DNA from 4 places in the Streptomyces sp. NPDC048734 genome. Region 1 is predicted to be linked to each of the others. Evidence: riboswitches for the same ligand, from Rfam matches in the RefSeq annotation. Region 1 holds a riboswitch; each other region holds the start of a gene.

What was found. A riboswitch is a leader RNA that binds a small molecule or an ion and turns the genes downstream of it on or off. The one in region 1 is predicted to bind cyclic di-AMP.
Positions count from the first base shown of each region.
Region 2: linked by a shared signal. The riboswitch ahead of ACGFQC_RS12350 (M23 family metallopeptidase) and the one ahead of ACGFQC_RS29515 (LysM peptidoglycan-binding domain-containing M23 family metallopeptidase) in region 1 are both predicted to bind cyclic di-AMP.
Region 3: linked by a shared signal. The riboswitch ahead of ACGFQC_RS16655 (M23 family metallopeptidase) and the one ahead of ACGFQC_RS29515 (LysM peptidoglycan-binding domain-containing M23 family metallopeptidase) in region 1 are both predicted to bind cyclic di-AMP.
Region 4: linked by a shared signal. The riboswitch ahead of ACGFQC_RS21835 (transglycosylase family protein) and the one ahead of ACGFQC_RS29515 (LysM peptidoglycan-binding domain-containing M23 family metallopeptidase) in region 1 are both predicted to bind cyclic di-AMP.

Region 1 covers NZ_JBICUZ010000014.1:126,737-129,967, reverse strand. The annotation lists gene ACGFQC_RS29520 (hypothetical protein) at 1-275, opposite strand, end outside; gene ACGFQC_RS29515 (LysM peptidoglycan-binding domain-containing M23 family metallopeptidase) at 635-1,672, opposite strand; cyclic di-AMP (ydaO/yuaA leader) riboswitch at 1,677-1,834, opposite strand; gene ACGFQC_RS29510 (tyrosine-protein phosphatase) at 2,416-3,213, shown strand.
Region 2 covers NZ_JBICUZ010000003.1:726,186-729,416, reverse strand. The annotation lists gene ACGFQC_RS12350 (M23 family metallopeptidase) at 1-988, opposite strand, end outside; cyclic di-AMP (ydaO/yuaA leader) riboswitch at 996-1,155, opposite strand; tRNA gene ACGFQC_RS12345 (tRNA-Met) at 1,462-1,535, opposite strand; gene ACGFQC_RS12340 (dihydrofolate reductase family protein) at 1,603-2,742, opposite strand; gene ACGFQC_RS12335 (MarR family transcriptional regulator) at 2,932-3,231, shown strand, end outside.
Region 3 covers NZ_JBICUZ010000005.1:387,043-390,273, reverse strand. The annotation lists gene ACGFQC_RS16660 (pitrilysin family protein) at 1-735, shown strand, start outside; cyclic di-AMP (ydaO/yuaA leader) riboswitch at 946-1,113, shown strand; gene ACGFQC_RS16655 (M23 family metallopeptidase) at 1,127-1,882, shown strand; gene ACGFQC_RS16650 (GntR family transcriptional regulator) at 2,071-2,763, shown strand.
Region 4 covers NZ_JBICUZ010000008.1:84,164-87,394, forward strand. The annotation lists gene eno (phosphopyruvate hydratase) at 1-601, opposite strand, end outside; gene ACGFQC_RS21835 (transglycosylase family protein) at 933-1,670, opposite strand; cyclic di-AMP (ydaO/yuaA leader) riboswitch at 1,674-1,855, opposite strand; gene ACGFQC_RS21840 (transglycosylase family protein) at 2,060-3,088, opposite strand.

The DNA.
Region 1 (3,231 bases):
TCGCGGTTGAGACGACGGCCGTTCTTGTACACGTCGAAGGCGATCGCGTCACCGTGGCGGGCGTACTCGGTGCCGAGCAGACGCCAGCTGAGGAAGGTGCCCCCGGCGGTGGGCACGGCGACCAGTCCGCGGTCGAGGTCCTCGACGACGCGGCGCGGCCGCTCGGCGTGCGCGGAGGCCGCCCGGACGGTGGTCGGTGCGGCGATCAGCCCCGCCAGCAGGGCCGCCGCGGTCGCGCTGACGGTGACGGTTCTTCGGCGTGCGGTGGCGTCCACCAGAGGGCTCCTTCGTGACACGGGATCGCGTGAGATGAACGGGGCGCGAGACGAGAAAGCGCTTGCCGTCCTTTTCGATCACTGTGTCCCCACCCCGCCCCGCCTGTCGACGCCTCAGGCCGGCCCGCCACAGAACCGCAATGGAGCGATCACGAACGCGCAAGATCGCGCGGGTGCGGGCGCGCGTGCCGGCGCGGACGCGCGTGCCGGTGCGTGCCGGCGCTGGTGCCGGTGCCTGCCGGCGCCGGCGCCGGTGCGTGCGCACGCGTGAGTGGGTGCGTACGGGAACGCCGAAGGCCGGCCCCCGGGAGCGGGGGCCGGCCTTCGGTGGCGTGCCGGGCGGGAGGCCGGGCGGTACGTCAGCCGACGGAGACGCCGTGCGAGCGGAGGTAGGCGACCGGGTCGACGTCCGAGCCGTAGCCGGCACCGGTGCGGATCTCGAAGTGCAGGTGCGGGCCGGTCACGTTGCCGGTGGCGCCGGAGAGGCCGACCTGCTGACCGGCGGAGACGGACTGGCCGGCCGAGACGGAGAGCGAGGACAGGTGGGCGTACTGGGCGTAGAAGCCGTCGGCGAGCTTGATGACGACCTGGTTGCCGTACGCGCCGCCCCAGCCCGCGGAGACGACCGTGCCCGCGCCGACGGCCTTGAGCGAGGTGCCGGTGGGGACGACGAAGTCGACACCGGTGTGGTACCCGCTGGACCACATGCTGCCGGACATCTTGTACGGGGTGCCGACGGTCGCGCCGGAGACCGGGACGCTGAAGCCGGTGGCGGTGGTGGCGTTCCCGGCGGCCTGCGTGGTGGACGCCCGCGAGGAGGACGACTTCGAGACGTCCGAGGAGTTCGACCTCGAGGACGCAGAGGAGTTCGACGACTTCGACGACTTCGACGACTCAGAGGACTCAGAGGACTTCGCGGAGGAGCCCGAGGACTGCTTCGACAAGGAGGAGGAACCGGATGAACCAGACGAATCGGACGGCGACTTGGTCGTGCTCGTCGCGGCCTTCTTGCCGATCGACAGCTTCAGACCCGGGTGGATCAGCGACGGGTCGTCCCCGACGACCTCGCGGTTGTCCGCGTAGAGCCGGGTCCAGCCGCCGGTGACATCCTGCTCGTCCGCGATCTTGGAGAGGTAGTCGCCGGAACGCACCGTGTAGGTCGTGGCGGACTTCGCGGACTTCTGCGCCACGGGAACGGCCTGGGCGGCCTTCTCCGGAGCGGCGGAGAGCTCGGACACCGCGGAGACCGCCTGCGCCGCCGACTGCGACGGTGCGGCGTGCGCACCGGTGGCCCCCATGAGGGGGAGGGCGAGCGCGGCGCCGCCGGTTCCGGCGGCGGCGATGGAGCGGGTGAAGCGCTGGGGCTTCGGACGGCGGTGCTTACCCTTGGCGGGCATGACGAATTCCTCTCCGGCGCCTGCGAGGTGAGCTGTCGGGTGCGGACTGGAGATGTCCGGCCGCGCCGGGGCGCGGCTGTACCCCTAGCCGTTCCGGAGACCGGAACAGGCGGTACTGCCTGTGGGTCCCCCGCTCCTGCCGTTCACGGGTGAGTGTGCGGGCTCCGGGCGGCGGCAGGATTGGGCGTCCGTCCGGATTGGTCTGGAACGTAAGCGACCACGACGCACAGGGACAAGCGAAGGTTGTACTCGCCGAGGCTTTCTCTTGATCCCCGGCAGGAATTCCCGGTCACTTTCCGTGAATCAAGGGGCCGGTTTCACGATGAACAGCCTTGGAAAACAGCCGTATTACGTGAGCATGACGGACAACTCAGGGTCACGGATATGACGCTGCTCACGTGACGGATCCCCAGAGCCGCTTATTCCAGAGCGAGTTGGAACGAAGGCTTCAATTCAGACAGAAGCCTCAGATGCGACACGAACGGATAACCGGCACATCGGGGTCACCACATGTCGGGTGCGCACCCGGTCGGCCCTCCCGGGGCGGCCTCCACCGGCGGACCCGAGCGCCGGCCCCCTGGTGCGAACAGGACCGGCAGAGGCCTCGAACAGGGCTCGCGGAGGTCTCGAAGGCCTGGTCGAGGACCCGTTTGCCCCAGGCATCGATGTCGTATGGTCAGGGAAGTGTTCCGGTGGCCACGTCGAGCCGCGCCGGCCGGGACCGACGACCGGGAGGAGCCCCCGTGACGCAGCAGATCCCGTCGACCGAGCCCGAGCTGGCCGGAGTGCGCAACTTCCGGGACGTGGGCGGCCTGCCGACCGTCGACGGCCGGCGGGTCCGCCACGGCGTGCTGTTCCGCAGCGGACATCTCGCGCACGCCACCGACGAGGACGCCGCGTTCCTGGCCTCACTGGGCCTGCACACGGTCTTCGACTTCCGCAACGCGGCGGACCAGAGGCTGGAGGGCCCGGACGTCGAGCTGCCGGGCGTGCGCAATGTGAACCTGCCGCTCTCCGACCCGGCGGACGGGGCCGAGTTCTGGAAGATGGTCCGCGACGGCGACATCGACCAGCTGCGGGAGATCCTCGGCGGCGGCAAGGCGGCCGGCCGGATGATCGCCTCCTACCGTTCGGTCATGACGGAGCGCACGGGCGAGCACTCGCGCGTGCTGCACTCCCTCGCCGAGGACAGCGTCCCGGCGCTCATGCACTGCGCGGCGGGCAAGGACCGGGCCGGCCTGTCCATCGCCGTGACGCTGCTCGCGGTGGGCGTGGAGCACGAGGCGATCCTGGCCGACTACCTGGAGTCCAACGCCAAGCACCGCCGCTACAAGGTGCGCCGCAGCGGCACCTCGGCCGAGGCGTACTCCCCCGAGGTCATGGAGCTGCTGAGCCCCCTCTTCGACGCCCGTGCGGAGTACCTCGCGGCCGCGTTCGACACCGTCGAGGAGACCTGGGGCGGTGTCGAGGCCTACCTGGAGCAGGGCCTCGGCCTGGCCCCGGAGACCCGTGAGCGGCTCCGGGAGCGCCTGCTCGACTGAGCGGGCACTCCCGGCGTC
Region 2 (3,231 bases), on a different contig from region 1:
CGGCGCTGCCGCCGCCGGGGTGGACCTCCATGTGGAGGTGGGCGCCGGTGACGTTGCCCGTGGCGCCGACGCGGCCGATGACGTCGCCGGTGGCGACCTTCTGGCCGACGCTGACGCTGATGGAGGACTGGTGGGCGTACCAGATCTCGGTGCCGTCCTCGAGGGTGAGCACGGTCTTGTACCCGTACGACCCCTCGTAGCCGGCGGAGGTGATGGTGCCGCTGTGCACGGCCTTGAGGAGCGTGCCGGTGGGGGCGGCGAAGTCGAGGCCGGTGTGGTACCCGGAGGACCAGTAGGCACCGGCCTGACCGAAGGTCGAGGTGATCGTGTACGAGGAGGTCGGCAGCGCGTACTGCTTGGCCAGTTCGGCGAGGCGCTCGGCCTCCGCCTTCTTGGCGGCTTCCTCGGCGGCCTTCTTCCTGGCGGCCTCGGCCTTGGCCGCGGCCTCCTTCTCGGCCTTGGCGGCGGCTTCGGCGGCGGCCTTGGCCGCGGCGGCCTCGGCGGCCTCCTGCGCCTTGGTCTCGACCTGGGTCTGCTGCGACTCGGCCTGCGCCATGATCCGGTTGCGCAGTGCCTCTCCGGCGTCGGCACCGCTGTCGGTGCTGTCGGCGGCGACGGCCTCGGTGCCGAAGGTGCCGAAGGCACTGAGCGCGGGCGTCGTCTCCTCGGGGGTGTCATCGTCGGAGATGAGGGAACCCACTGAGGGGAGGTCGGGCATGGAGATGGAGACCGGCGACTTGCCGGTGTTGGCGCTGGCCATGCCGGCGCCGCCGACGGCGGCTATGACGCCGACGCCGAGAACGGTGGAGCTGCGGGCGAGTCCGCCGCGCTGCTTGGCGACGCGGTGCTTGCCGCGCACCGGACGAACGGAATCCGCGGTGGGGTTCCATTCCTCCCAGGGGCCCTCGTCGGTGCGGTAGGTGCCGTAGCCGAAGGTCTGCTGGCCGGGCACGGCGGGGGCTTCTGGGGCAGGCCGGTTGGACGCCACGCGGGCGTACTCCTTTCCTTCCGTCGCCTACCGGGTTAGCTGACGGGTTCGGAGCGGGAAGGTCTCCTACGCGCGTATACCGGCCGTGACTGTACGGCGGCTTCCGCGCGATTCACCCCAAGTTGGTGGTTCCCCGGTTCCCTTGCGGGATTCGGCGCGTGCGCACGGAGCCGCCTCTTGTGACGGCTGGGACGACCGCGCTGCGTTATCGAACGTTAATAGACGGGGGGGCGGGATTCCAAGCCGTTCAGCTTGATCAACAACATTCATGGCCTGGACTTTCAGCCCATGACCGGTGAAAAACGGGCGAGTTGACCAGCCACCCGGACGGCACAGGGGTCACCGGGGTTTTGATGGTGACTCAGATGTCATGCGCAGGGCTCCGGGGCGTTCACCGTACGTGACGGGAAAGGTCGCCCTGACACACCGAGGGCCGGAATCCCATGATCAGGATTCCGGCCCTCGGCCTTGAGTAGCGGGGACAGGATTTGAACCTGCGACCTCTGGGTTATGAGCCCAGCGAGCTACCGAGCTGCTCCACCCCGCGTCGGTGTGACACCAGTCTACGCCATGCGGGGGACGCTCAGAACCACGGTCGGACCCGGGGGGACCGGTCAGGGGGTCCGGCGCAGCAGATGGCCGTTGGGCGCCTTCGCCTGCTCCTCGTACTCGGGAAGGACGACGACGTCCGCGCCCGCGGCGGCCAGCAGGCCGCTCCCGTCGGCGTCGGTGACGAAGGTGTCCGGCTCCCGCCAGGCCGTCACGACCCGGCGCACGCCCGCGTCGAGGATCAGGCGGGCGCACGGGGCCGGCCGGGAGGAGCGCCGGGCGCAGGGTTCCAGGCTGCTGTAGACGGTCGCGCCGGCCAGCCGGGGGTCGGCGGGGTCGGTCTTGGCGAGGGCCGCCTCCTCGGCGTGGACGACGGGGTCGCCGGCCTCGCGGGAGTGGCCGCGCGCCAGCTCCGTGCCGTCGGCCGCCACCACGACCGCGCCGACGCTGAACGCGGTCCGCGACGGCGGGCAGGCGGCGGCCAGCTCGCAGGCGAGGGCCAGCCAGTGCCGGTCGGCGGCTGCGGGCAGCGGCCCGGTGCCGGGTGCGGTGGGCTCGTACGACATGAGGACCACGTCCTCGATGCGCCGGGTCCCCACCAACCGCAGGCGCCCGCCCTGATAGCCGCCGGGGCCGAACAGCCGGGGCGCGCCCGGGTCGCCCACGAACAGGGGGGCCAGGACGAGCTGGAGTTCGTCGGCGAGGCCCTCCTGGAGGAGCTGGGTGTGGATCGTGCCGCCGCCCTCGACCATGAGGCGCCGTACGCCCCGCACGTCGTGGAGATGCTCCAGGAGCCGGCGCCAGTCGAGGCCGGGGCCCAGCGGGACGACGTCCGCCGCGAGGCCGAGGACGCCGGCGCGGTCCGCACCGGCGTCGGTCGTGAAGAGGACCTTCTCCCCGCCGGTGTGCCAGAACTGCGCCGCCGGGTCCAGCTCACCGGTCCCGCTGACCGTGATCTTGAGGGGGTACTCCGGTTTCCCGGCGGCCACCCGGGCGGCGCGGCGGGCGGGCGAGTTGACCAGCAGGCGCGGATTGTCGGCGCGGATCGTGCCGGCCCCGACCAGGATGGCGTCGACGGAGGCCCGCACCTCGTCGACCCGGTCGAAGTCGGCCGGGCCGGAGAGCAGCAGCCGGTCGGGGCCGGTGTCGTCGAGGTAGCCGTCGAGCGAGACGGCGGCGGACAGCAGGACGTACGGGTACGGCATCGGCGCGGTTCTCTCCGGGTTCGGTGGCGGTGGACGGACGGAGACGGGCCCCGGCGGCACGGCGGGGTTCGCCTCGAGCCCGGCGGACGGCGGGGCCCGGCGCGAGAGCGGTGGCGCGAGAGGGCTCGGTACGAGAGCGGTGGCACGACAAGGCTTGGTTCAAGTTTGAAACAAAACTACACTGGGCGCATGACGACCCGCTGGCTCTCCCCCGAGGAGCAGCGCGCCTGGCGCGCGTACATCGCCGGATACCTCCTCCTGGAGGACGCGATCGACCGGCAGCTCCAGCAGGAGGCCGGCATGCCCCACGCCTACTACTCCATCCTCGCCCATCTCTCCGAGGCGCCGGAGCGACGGCTGCGCATGACCGACCTGGCGGAGCACCTGAAGGCCACCCGCAGCAGGCTGACGTACGCCGTGACCCGGCTCGAGAAGGACGGGCTGGTGCGGCGCGAGGACTGCCACCAGGACAAGCGGGGAAGCGTCGCG
Region 3 (3,231 bases), on a different contig from region 1:
GGAGTCGACCTCGACGCGCTCCTGGGCGACACCCTGGGCGCCTGGACGGGGTCCGCGGCCCAGCCGCGACCGGTGCCTCCGGTGACCGCGGACGACACCGGACGGGTCGTCATCGTGGACCGCCCCGGCGCCGTCCAGACGCAGCTGCTGATCGGCCGCATCGGCGCCGACCGGCACGCGCGCGTGTGGCCCGCGCAGGTGCTCGGCACGTACTGCCTGGGCGGCACCCTCACCTCCCGGCTGGACCGCGTCCTGCGCGAGGAGAAGGGCTACACCTACGGCGTGCGCTCCTTCGGCCAGGTCCTCAGGTCCGCGCCGGACGGCTCGGGCGCGGCGATGCTCGCCATCAGCGGCTCGGTCGACACTCCCAACACCGGTCCCGCGCTGGAGGACCTGTGGAAGGTGCTGCGCACCCTCGCCGAGGGCGGTCTGACCGACGCCGAGCGGGACGTCGCGGTGCAGAACCTCGTCGGAGTGGCGCCCCTGAAGTACGAGACGGCCGCCGCCGTGGCGGGCACGCTGGCCGACCAGGTCGAGCAGCACCTGCCGGACGACTACCAGGCCACGCTGTACCAGCAGCTCGCCGCGACCGGCACCGTGGAGGCCACGGCGGCGGTCGTGAGCGCCTTCCCGGTGGACCGCCTGGTGACGGTCCTCGTCGGTGACGCGGCCGCGATCAAGGCGCCGGTCGAGGCCCTCGGCATCGGTGAGGTGAAGGTCGTCTCCGCGGAGTAGGAACGCGGACCGGCGGCCGTGAGGCCGCGTACAGGAGCCCTGGTGGACGGATGCGTCACCAGGGCTCCCTGATGTCCGAATTGAGGGAAAGGCTGCCTGTCTGCCCTGTGGCATGCGCTACAAAAGCCGCGTTCTGTTTGGGGATCGACGGCCGCCGCGTCTAGTTTCGACCGGGCTGTTCGTCAGGCAGTGCGCCGCGTCCGCGGCACCGGACAGTCATCGCCGAGTCCCCGCACGGCGCGAGCCAGGGGAGCCGGGGACCCAACCACACAGTCCCTGGGGTGAATCGGACGCCCGCGCGAGCCGCGAGGGGGTCCGTAGGAGACCTTCCTGCTCCGAACCCGTCAGCTAACCCGGTAGGCGAGAGGGAAGGAAAGGACCGCTCAACTTCATGGCGTCCACTTGCGCCACCGGGAAGCACCGTCGTCCCAGCAGGATGAAGCGCACCACCGCCCGCGCGGCGGGCATCGCGGCGCTCACCACCACCGGCGTCATCGGCACCGTCGCCTCCAGCCCCGCCCTCGCCGCGGAGAAGGCCGTCGGGCAGACCGGCCTCGTCCCGGTCGTCACCATCGGCGACACGGTCGCCGAGCGGATCGACGACCAGGCCGCCGCGCAGAAGCAGGCCGCCGTGGCGGAGGCCGCGCGCAAGGAGGCCGCCGCCCGGGCCGCGGCGAAGGCCGAGGCGGAACGTGAGGCCCGGGTGCGCGCCGCCCGCGCGGCCGAGCGCGAGCGCCTGAACACCTTCGTCTCGCCGATCAGCGGCTCCCACGTCTCCACCGGCTACCGGTCGGGCGGCTCGCTGTGGTCCTCCGGCAGCCACACCGGCATCGACTTCCACGCCGCCAGCGGCACCCCCGTGCACGCGGTGGGCCTCGGCACCGTCGTCGAGGCCGGCTGGGGCGGCGCCTACGGCAACCAGGTCGTGATCCGGATGAGCGACGGCACGTACACCCAGTACGCCCACCTGTCGTCCATCGGCGTCTCGGTGGGGCAGAAGGTGGTCCCGGGGCAGCGCATCGCCCTGTCCGGCGCCACCGGCAACGTCACCGGCCCGCATCTGCACTTCGAGGTCCGCACCGGCGTGGAGTACGGCTCGGACATCGATCCGGCCGCCTACCTCCGCAAGCACGGCGTGAACATCTGACGACGTACGGCGACAGATCGTACGGCCCCGGCCCGCACGGCCGGGGCTTTCGTCGTTTCCGGGACCGTACTGTCCAAAAAATATCCCTGGATTCCGGCCCGCCATCGGAAATTCCCGCTGATTGCAATAGAGTCACGGAACACACGTCAATCGTCGACGTTTCACGGGGATTAAGGCGGAGGTCCGTCATGCGTATTCCGGCGCACTCGGTGTGCACGGCCATCCGGGACGACATCGTCGCGGGTGTCTACGAGCGCGGCAGCCGCCTCACCGAGGAACTCCTCGCGCGCCGCTACGGCGTCTCGCGCGTCCCCGTCCGGGAGGCGCTGCGCACGCTGGAGGCGGAGGGTTTCGTCGTGACGCGACGGCACGCGGGCGCGTGCGTCGCCGAACCGACCGAGCAGGAGGCCGCCGACCTGCTGGAGATGCGCGTGCTCCTGGAGCCGCTCGGCGCCGCCCGGGCCGCCCAGCGGCGCACCGAGGCCCACCTCAAGGTGCTGCGCGGCCTCGTCAGGCTGGGCCAGGAGCGTGCCAGGCGCGGCAACAGCGAGGACCTGCGCTCCCTGGGGGGCTGGTTCCACGAGACCCTCGCACAGGCCTCCGGCAGCCACGCCCTCACCTCGACGCTCACCCAGCTGCGCCACAAGATCTCCTGGATGTACACGGTGGACGCGTCGGCCACCCCGGTGGAGTCCTGGGCGGAACACGGCGCGATCGTGGACGCGGTGGCGCGCGGCGACGGAGAACGCGCGCGGGCGGTGACGGCGCTGCACACCGAGCGCGCGACCTCCGCGCACCGGCTGCGCTTTCCGGGCGGCGACCGCCGGGACCGTGTGAGGACTTCGCAACACGTCGTCAACATGTCCGGCCTCCGGCATTAACACGAGAGCCGTATACAAAGAAGGTAATTCGACGGAGAGGTATTTCCGTTGCCTTTTTTCGGCGCGCCCTCGTATTTGCGGTGGTGCGCCCTTCGTGTGCCCGTCGCGTGTTCTCCGTGTGCCCTTCGCGGGGCCGGCGGAATATCCGTGACGCGCAGTCGGTGATTTCCGTCGGGCCCACCGGGCCCCCGAAACGGCGGAGCCGCGGCGCCCCGGCCCGGCGGGGGGGGGCGGGGGCGGGGGGGGGGGGCCCCCGCGCCCCCCCGCGGGGGGGGCCCCCCCCCCCCCCCCCCCCGCCCCCATCCCCCCCCGCGGGGGGCGCGGCGGGGGCCCCCCCGGGGGGGCGGCGGGGGGGGGGGGCGGGGGGGGGGGGGGGGCCCCGCCCCCGGGGGCCCCCGGGGGGGGGGGGGGGGGGCGCGCCCCCCCGGCCCCCGCCCCGGCCCGCGCCACGGCGTCGTCCACGGTGGC
Region 4 (3,231 bases), on a different contig from region 1:
ACAGGCCCTTGGTCTTCAGCACCTTCTTGAGGGTGTGGTAGACCTCGGCGCCCCAGCGCAGGGCCTCGGAGAAGGACTCCGCGCCGATCGGGGCGATCATGAACTCCTGGATGTCCACGTTGGAGTCGGCGTGCGAGCCGCCGTTCAGGATGTTCATCATCGGAACGGGCAGCAGGTGCGCGTTCGGGCCGCCCAGGTAGCGGAAGAGCGGGAGGTCGCTGGCCTCGGAGGCGGCGTGGGCGACGGCAAGGGAGACGCCGAGGATGGCGTTGGCGCCGAGGGAGCCCTTGTTGTCGGTGGCGTCCAGGTCGAACATGGCCTGGTCGATCAGGCGCTGCTCGGTGGCGTCGTAGCCGACCAGCTCGGGGCCGATCTGCTCGATGACGGCCAGGACGGCCTTCTCGACACCCTTGCCCTGGTAGCGGTTCGGGTCACCGTCGCGAAGCTCGATGGCCTCGAAGGCGCCGGTGGAGGCGCCGGAGGGGACGGCGGCACGCCCCGTGCTGCCGTCGTCGAGGCCGACCTCGACCTCGACCGTGGGATTGCCTCGGGAGTCCAGGATTTCCCGGGCTACGACGACGTCGATGGACGGCACGAGCATCTCCTTCTTGGGATGTGACGCTGGTTGTGCGGGGCACGAGCGGGCCGTGTGGAGCCCTTGCTGAGCCTTGCGACTAGAGCCTAACCGCCCCGGGGCGTCGGTCGGCCGACCGACCGTCCCGTGGACAGGGAGACGGTACCCATTGTTTCAGTCCGGAACAAAGGAGGTGGCCGACAGAAGGCGGCGAACGGGAAGAGAAAACCCCGCCCGGGTGCGTACGGGGGAACACGCACCGGGGCGGGGGGACCGTGGGGACGGGGGCTCCCTCACGAGGCCTTCAGCGTGACGGCCTCGACTGTGAGGGGGCTGTGGTCCGACCGGGGGCCGGATGTCACTTCAGGTGCAGCTGCTGACCCGGGTAGATGAGGTCGGCGTCCTGGACGATGTCCTTGTTCAGCTCGAACAGCTCGGCCCAGCCGCCCTTGACGCCCTGCGCCTCGGCGATGGAGCTGAGGGTGTCGCCCGTGACGACCTTGTACTCGCCGTCGCCCTTCTTGACCTTCTCGCCGGTCGGGGTGGTGACGGTCTTCTGGGACTTGACGGCCGGGCGCTCGGCGGAGCGGGAGGCGCCCTGCTTCTCGGTGGAGCGGGTGGAGGTCTCCGAGGAGCCGCCGTCGGACGAGCCGCTGGAGGACGAGCCGGTGGAGGCCGAGCCGCTGGAGGACGAGCCGGTGGAGGCCGAGCCGCCGTTGTACGCGGCGCCGGACAGGCCCACGCCGCAGACCGGCCAGGCACCCTTGCCCTGGCCCGCGAGGACCTTCTCGGCGATCTGGATCTGCTGGGACTTCGAGGCCTTGTCGGCGGTGGAGGCGTACTGCGTGCCGCCGTACGCGGCCCAGGTGGAGGCGGAGAACTGCAGGCCGCCGTAGTAGCCGTTGCCGGTGTTGATGGACCAGTTGCCGCCGGACTCGCACTGGGCGACCTTGTCCCACTCGGAGGCGGTGGCGGCGGAGGCGTTGCCGGCCGCCATCAGCGGGGCGGCGATGGCGACACCGGTGACGCCGGCGAGCGCGGCGGCGCGGGCGGCCCTGGACGGACGACGGTGCTTGCCCTTGGCGGAAAACAGCATGGTGGATCCCCTCACCGACGCCTGCGAGGTGAGCTGTCGGGTTCGGGCCGTGTGAGTTGCCCGGCCACTCCCGCCCGGGAGCACTGCTCCCGAAAGGCGTGGCTTCACCCCGAGCCGTTCCGGTCGACCGACCGGTACGGCACTTACCTTGGGTCCCCCGCTCCTGCCTACGGCGCTTGACGCGACGACTGTTCCCGGGCTGCCACTGGCAGGATTCGGCGTTGCGGCAGCCGGGGCTCGGGTTGCCGAGCGATCACGACCGTAGACACGCGCTCGGCGGAATTTCAAAGACGATCACGCCTTCTGAGACTCATCCCACACTTTGATCAAAACGGACATTCGGCCCGAAGTGTGACGTGAACTCCCGCTGCTTTTCCCGTTTTTCCGCCCTATTCCACCCCTGTGTCGAGGGTCTGACCGGGGGTGATGTCGTTCGGGTCGGCGCCGATGGCGTCCTTGTTCTCGGCGTAGAGCGCGCGCCATCCGCCGTCGAGTTCAAGGGAGTCGGCGATGGAGACGAGGGAGTCGCCGTCGCGCACGACATAGGTGCCCACCGCGCCGCCGGAGGCGCCCGCGGCGTGCCGGCCGGCGGAGGCCGCGGTGGTGCCGTCCGGCACGGTCTCGTCGGCGGAGGTGCCGCGGTGGCGGCCGGAGGTGAGGGAGCCGGTGTCGACGAGGCTCCAAGAGCCCACCTCCTGGACCGACTTGTCCGAGTCGTCCACTTCGGGGGTGGCCGTGGGCGAGCTGTCGTCCGTCCCCGAGGTGCCCGCGTCCGCGTCCGCGTCCGCCGACGCGTCGGACTCCGGGGAGTCGTCCGACTTGCCGGAGGAAGGGGACGAAGTGGACGGAGAGGCCTCGTCCGTGACATCCGAGGAGGATTCGTCCGAAGGGGAGGCCGACGCGTCCTTGTCGTTCGAGGAGTTCGAGGAATTCGACGAGTTCGAGGAGCCGGACGCACCCTTGGACAGGTCGGACAAGCCGGACGACACGGGGGATTCGGACGAGTCGTCCGCCACCCCGGTGTCCAGACTGCCCGCGCCGTTCTCCTTGCTGAGCCCGGACGTCAGCCCGCAGGTCCCCCAGGCGCCGACGCCCTGGTCGGCGAGGACCTTCTGCGCGACGGATATCTGCTGGTTACGGCTGGCCAGGTCGGGGCGCTCGGCGAAGTCGAGTCCGCCGTACGCCTCCCAGTCCTCCTGGCTCAGCGCCAGACCGCCGTACTCGCCGCCACCCTGGTTCGCGCTCCAGGAGCCGCCGGTCTCGCACTCCGCCACCGTGTCCCACACCGTGCCGTCGGCCGCGCTCGCGCCGGTGGCGCCGAGCAGCGGGATGGCGATCGCGGAGCCGGTCACGCCGGCCGCGACGAGGAGGGCCGGAGCCTGACGGGGGCGCCGGTGTCGACCGTTCCCGGAGAGCATGCGGGGGCCTTTCTCGAGACAGCAGTGCTTGCGCGGCCCAGGAGAACGAGGGCGCCGCGCTGACAGGTGAACGTATCGGCAGACGATCACTTGTCACAAGTTAATGCCGCGCAGATCACGTGAAGATCACAGAAGTGAGGAAT